DNA from 2 places in the uncultured Comamonas sp. genome. Region 1 is predicted to be linked to the other one. Evidence: riboswitches for the same ligand, from Rfam matches in the RefSeq annotation. Region 1 holds a riboswitch; the other holds the start of a gene.

Region 1 (3,203 bases):
ACCATGAACATCGCAGCCGTACCCACAATCGACAAGCCGCGCATCAGCCAGGGCGTAAAAGCGATCAGGCCCCGGCCAAACGCCTTTGCAGCGGCACTGGTCTTGCGCATCAGCCACATGCCCACATCGTCCATACGCACAATGCCGGCCACCAGGCCATAGACAAACACGGTGATCGCCAGCGCCACAGCGACCAGCACCACCAACTGCTCGGCAATCGGCTTGCTGGCGACGGTGCCCAGCGCAATAGCCATGATCTCGGCCGACAGAATGAAATCGGTCCGGACGGCACCCGCGACCTTGGCCTTTTCATAGGCCACCGGGTCCATGTTCTTCTCGTTGGCGGCTTTGACCGACGAAGGGGCTACACCCATTTGTGCGGCCTGCTCAGACTCCTTGACGGCGTCATGGGTGTGCTTGGGCTTGTGGAACAGGCTGAGCACCTTCTCCACCCCCTCAAAACACAGGAAAGCGCCGCCAATCATCAACAGCGGCGTGATCAGCCAGGGCGCAAAAGCACTGATCAGCAACGCTGCCGGCACCAAAATGGCCTTGTTCTTCAGTGAGCCCTTGGCCACCGCCCAGACCACCGGCAACTCCCGGTTGGCCTTGACGCCGGTCACCTGCTCGGCATTCAGCGCCAGGTCATCGCCCAGCACCCCCGCCGTCTTTTGCACCGCCACCTTGGTCTGCGTGGCCACATCGTCCAGGATGGCCGTGCTCTTGCCCGCAGCCGTCTTGGTCATCAGCGCCACATCGTCAAGCAAGGTCGCAATATCATCGAGCAACATCAATAAACCAGCACCAGCCATTACGCACTCCCTGTCCAAATTAGGTGGCAAATCATAGCGATTTCACAATGCAATGCCGTCTCAAGCCCCGTAAAACGGTGATCTCTACGTTTTGTTGGAGGTTGTTCACAAAACTTTATGCAGGCCTTGTCAACCACTTCAGCGCGCGGCCCGTTGTACACCCATCTACACCAGAAAGGTGAAAGGACTGAAATGACTGAAGTGTTTGCTATTTGGCCTGAAGACGAACGTGACCGTAAGCGTGCTCCTGCCCGCTTCTGATATCAGCGCAGCTTGCCAGCGGTTGAGCCAGAACTGAAAACCCGGCACCCGCAGCGATTGCAGGCTCACTGATCTCTCTCACTTTAGCCCCGCTCTGCGGGGCTTTGTTTTGTCTGGCGCCGTCCTCCTACAGGGCCACACACCAAAGCCCTCTGCCGTGGCAACCGCAGAGGGCCTGCTTTTATACCGCCACCAGGTGCTCGTACAGAATCAGCGAGCCAATCGCGATCAGCACCACGCCACCCACCGCCTCTGCCCAGCGGCCGGTGATATGGCCCAGCACACGGCCCACCATCACCCCCAAGGTCACCATTGCAAAGGTCGCAAAGCCGATGCTCAGCGCGACCACGGTGATGTTCACATCCAGGAAAGCCAGGCCCACGCCCACCGCCATCGCATCAATGCTGGTGGCAAAGCCGGTCGCGACCAGCAGCCAGAAGCCATGGCGCGCCGGGCGGCCCATCCCGGGTTCATCGGCACTTTTGAAAGCGCCCAGCACCATGCGGCCACCCAGCACCAGCAGCAGCACAAAGGCAATCCAGTGGTCCCAGGCCTTCACATAATCGGCAGCGGCATAGCCCAGCGCCCAGCCCACCAGCGGGGTGATGGCCTCAATGACACCAAAGATCAGGCCGGTGCGCAGCGCCTCGGACCAACGGGGTTTGACAAGGGCAGAGCCTTTGCCAATCGCGGCGGCAAAGGCATCGGTAGACATGGCAAGCGCCAACAGGGAAATGGAAGCAGCGTTCATCGGAGGTTCTTCTGGGACAGTCGGGCATGAGCACAACGGCATGCCACCACTGCCCGACCGAGGTCGTGCTGGCATGCCGATGGTCTCGCCAACCGAAGAACGGATGTCTGCGCCACAGCATGGGTCATGCCGAGTATGTTGACGCAGACGCTTCCAGCGCGGAAGCAGGCTACTCCCCAAGGGAGCCCGCAGTCTAAACCTTGCGCAGCGCGTTGCGGCGCATGGCCCCGGAGGCGCCAGGCTCTTTAGAAATGGATCGCATTTCTGCCTGGTGCCCCAGCGTTGGTGCAGCGAAACGGCCGATAGCTACAGGCCGAAACAAGAGCAACCTCATGTACCCGCGCTGCTGCGATGCGCCCTCTGGCAGCGCCGGTAAACGCGTCTCCCAGGCAACAGCAACGGCGCCCTTTCAGGGTTGGCCCTAGTTCATTTTTGGACGCTTTGTATACACTTAATGTATGCATATGTGCACACAAAGCATAGCCATTGAGGCCCGCTTCTCTGCTGCACATGCCATGCATGGAACCGCGCACATGACGAGACAAATCAGGCCGCCAGGCCGTTACTAAGGCGCACCTGGATGCGCCCGATCCAAGGATGTCAATGACCGATCTTGCAGCAGACCAGAACGCAGGCTTTGCCTTCAACCCCGCCCAGCAGCGGCCCGCGGCCACCACCGATTTGCCCGCTGGTGTATGCCCCTCGCTCTACAACAAGGACCTGGCACCCACCCGGAAAGACAGCCGGTCCTGGGGCGCTTACAGCCTGTTCACGCTGTGGGCCAATGATGTGCACAGCCTGGGCAACTATGCCTTTGCCATCGGCCTGTTTGCGCTGGGCCTGGGCGGCTGGCAGATTCTGACGGCGCTGATGATGGGCGCCGCACTGCTGTTTGTGCTGCTGACCTTGTCGGGCTTCATGGGCCCCAAGACGGGCGTGCCCTTTCCAGTGATGAGCCGCATCAGCTTTGGCACGCGGGGCGCGCAGATCCCGGCGCTGATCCGGGGCGGCGTCGCGATTGCCTGGTTCGGCATCCAGACCTACCTGGCCTCCAAGGTGCTCGATGTGCTGCTGATCACCCTCTTTCCCAGCCTGCAGGCGCTGCTGGCGCACCAGGTGCTGGGCCTGCCGGTGCTGGGCTGGATCAGCTTCAGCCTGCTGTGGGTGGTGCAGACGATGATTGCCTGCTGGGGCATGGAGAGCATCCGCAAGTACGAGGCCTTTGCCGGCCCGGTGATTCTGGTGACCTTCATCGCGCTGGCCGGCTGGGTGCTGTACAGCTCGGGCGGCAGGATCCAGTGGACGGCGCCCCAGCCCAGCACCGGTGGGGCGATGTGGGTGCAGATCATGGGTGCGGCTTCGCTGTGGGTCGCCATCTA
Region 2 (3,203 bases), on a different contig from region 1:
GCCGAAGCCAAGGGCGTCATCGACCAGCACATTGCCCGCATGCAGGCCGCCGGCCACCAGGTCTGGCAAAACGGCGGCGCCAGCGCGCAGGGCACCTTTGTGCCGCCGACGGTGATCGCCATCCGCCAGCTGTCCGAGCTCAAGCGCGAAGTCTTCGGCCCGGTGCTGCATGTGCTGCGCTACCGCCGCGAGCACCTGCCCCAGCTGCTGGCCGACATCAATGCCACCGGCTACGCCCTCACCCTGGGCCTGCACACCCGCATTGACGAGACCATCAGCCAGGTGGTCACTGCTGCGCATGCCGGCAATATCTATGTGAACCGCAACATCGTCGGCGCCGTCGTCGGTGTGCAGCCCTTTGGCGGCGAAGGCCTGTCAGGCACGGGACCCAAGGCCGGCGGCCCGCTGTACATGCTGCGCCTGCTCAGCCGCATGCCGGCCACGGCCACGGTCGATGCGCTGGCCCACCTGCCCCGCATGGCGGGCAATGAGGCGCCCGCGCCCGCGACGGGCCAGCGCGGCCATGCCCATGGCCTGGAGCAGGCCGATGCCGCCCCGGCCGCTGCGCTGGAGGCGCTGCAAAGCTGGGCCAGCCAGCAAGGCCAGGGCGAGCTGGCAGCGCTGTGCCAGCGCTATGCCGCCCATACCGGCAACGGCTTTGCGGCCGAGCTGCCCGGCCCGACCGGTGAGCGCAACCTGTATGTGCTGAGCGGCCGCGAGCGCGTGGGCTGCGTGGCCAGCACCACAAGCCTGCTGCTGGCCCAGCTCGCCGCCGTGCTAGCGGCTGGCTCCACCGCCGTGTGGCCCGCCAACAGCCAGTACGCCAACCTGCTGGCACAGCTGCCCGCATCGGTGCGTGCCTCGGTGCAACTGTCTGCGCACAGCGCGCAGGCCTTCCTGCAGTCCGAAGCCTTCGATGCGCTGATCGCCGATGCCGCCAGCGGCTGGCTGCCCAGCGGCAGCAGCCTGGCGGGCCGCCCCGGCGCCATTGTGCCGATCACCGCCCAGGCCGCCGATGGCAGCGTGCCGCTGTTCCGCCTGCTGGCCGAGCATGCGATCAGCATCAACACCGCAGCAGCGGGCGGCAATGCGAGCCTGATGACCTTGGACTGAGGCTGAGGCTTGGGGCGCTGCCCCATCCAAAAAGGGCTGGAGATCGCAGGATCCCCAGCCCTTTGCGTTTGTGCGTTGCCGGTGTTGCTGGCGCCGCCAGCGCTGTCAGTCCATCGTCGTGAACAGCGCAGCCACGCCCAGCACCAGGAAGATCACCGCACAGACACGGTGGATCCAGCGGATCGGCAGCTTCTTGGTGATCTTGTCGCCAAACCAGACCACCGGCGCATTGGCCAGCATCATGCCGATCGTGGTGCCGGCGACCACCCAGTAATAGGAAGCCGGGTACTTGGCGGCCAGCCCTACGGTGGCCAACTGGGTCTTGTCGCCCATCTCGGCCAGGAAGAACAGCAGCACCGTGGTGCCGAACACGCCCCAGCGGCCGCTGCTCTTGCCGGCTTCGTCCTCGTGGATCTTGTCGGGAATCAGCATCCAGCCGGCCATCAGGATGAAGGACACGCCCAGAATCCAGCGCAGCACATCGGGGCCGAGCATCGTGGTGATCCAGGCACCGACGGCACCGGCCAGTGCATGGTTGACCAGGGTCGAGACAAAGATGCCCAGCACAATGGGCCAGGGTTTGCGGTATTTGGCAGCGAGGACGAGCGATAGCAGCTGTGTCTTGTCGCCCATTTCGGCAAGGGCGACGACAGCGGTCGAGAGGAGAAAGGCTTCCATGGTGTGGGGATCGTTATTGCAGCCGGATATCGCAAGACAGCATTGACCGCATCGCGACTCCGGCATTGGATCGCAACGTGGTCAATGGTCTCGCCCAGCATCCTCATCACAAGGTGCCGTGTACGCCATAGGCCGCGAAGGCCCAAGTTTGTTGACGCACACTCCGCGGCGCATTGCACGCCCGGCAGGCTACTCCCCAAAGACCGGCGCATCATACGCCCAAAAGCGATGCTGCGCCGCAACACCCACTGCCGCCAGGGAAAATACCAAGCCCCGCTTGCGGGAACTGTCAACACAGCGTAAGGCGATTCACCCATAATGGTGAAGCTCAATGTGCCCCCGGGTACACTACAGCGCGCGGTGATCCGTCTTGGAAGTTGTCACAGGTTTGTTGATTGCATCAGGCTCCATCGCTTTTTTTACTTTTTTCGGAGTCCTCAAATGGGCAACAAACTTTACGTGGGCAACCTGCCCTACTCTTTCCGTGACAGCGATCTGGAAAGCACTTTCAGCCAGTTCGGTACCGTCTCCAGCGCCAAGGTCATGATGGAACGTGACACCGGCCGCTCCAAGGGCTTCGGCTTTGTGGAAATGGGTTCGGACGCTGAAGCACAAGCTGCTATCGAAGGCGTGAACGGCCAAGGCTACGGCGGCCGTAACCTGGTTGTGAACGAAGCCCGTCCCATGGAAGCCCGTCCTCCACGCAGCGGTGGTTTCGGTGGTGGCAACCGTGGCGGCTTCGGCGGCGGTGACCGCGGTGGCTTCGGCGGCGGTGACCGTGGCGGCTTCGGCGGCGGCGATCGCGGTGGCTTCGGCGGCGGTGGCCGTGGTGGCTACGGTGGCGGCAGCTACTAAACACCTCACCTCCAAAACCTCTTACGGGTTTTGACGGTTAGATGACGGGTTTTCCCGAAAAAAAGGCCTCTTTGAGGCCTTTTTTGCATCTGGTTGCAGCTTCCGCGCCACAACTGAGGGGCGGAACTATGCCATTGTCGGTTTTTATGCCAGAAAATAAAGGATGGAGTATTCCTCCATCGGGCTACTGCGATGAATGACCGGTGTTCTACAGGGCGCTATCGCATTATTTAAGAGTTATCAGGAGTCCCTCAAATGGGCAACAAGCTTTACGTCGGTAATTTGCCATACCAGGTTCGCGACAACGATCTGGAACAGGCCTTTGGTCAGTTTGGCAGCGTAACCAGCGCCAAGGTGATGATGGAACGCGACACGGGTCGCTCCAAGGGTTTCGGTTTTGTAGAAATGGGCAGCGATGACGAAGCCCAAGCAGCGGTCAACGGTCTGAACGGTCAGCCTCTGGGCGGCCGCAATCTGGTCGTGAACGAAGCGCGTCCGATGGAGCCCCGTCCTCCCCGCAGCGGCGGTGGTGGCTTTGGCGGCCCACGCGGTGGTGG

The links. Region 1 has a riboswitch for manganese ahead of mntP (manganese efflux pump MntP). Riboswitches for the same ligand answer to the same signal wherever they lie in the genome.
Region 2: another riboswitch for manganese. It lies ahead of ACHWUQ_RS20865 (TMEM165/GDT1 family protein); the one in region 1 lies ahead of mntP (manganese efflux pump MntP).

What each region holds. Positions count from the first base shown of each region.
Region 1 covers NZ_CAXYJV010000046.1:23,270-26,472, forward strand. Annotated here, with positions in the region: gene ACHWUQ_RS18815 (DUF808 domain-containing protein) at 1-812, opposite strand, end outside; gene mntP (manganese efflux pump MntP) at 1,255-1,824, opposite strand; yybP-ykoY riboswitch at 1,842-2,007, opposite strand; gene ACHWUQ_RS18825 (NCS1 family nucleobase:cation symporter-1) at 2,428-3,203, shown strand, end outside.
Region 2 covers NZ_CAXYJV010000049.1:94,146-97,348, forward strand. Annotated here, with positions in the region: gene putA (trifunctional transcriptional regulator/proline dehydrogenase/L-glutamate gamma-semialdehyde dehydrogenase) at 1-1,113, shown strand, start outside; gene ACHWUQ_RS20865 (TMEM165/GDT1 family protein) at 1,219-1,791, opposite strand; yybP-ykoY riboswitch at 1,888-2,001, opposite strand; gene ACHWUQ_RS20870 (RNA-binding protein) at 2,233-2,646, shown strand; gene ACHWUQ_RS20875 (RNA recognition motif domain-containing protein) at 2,902-3,203, shown strand, end outside.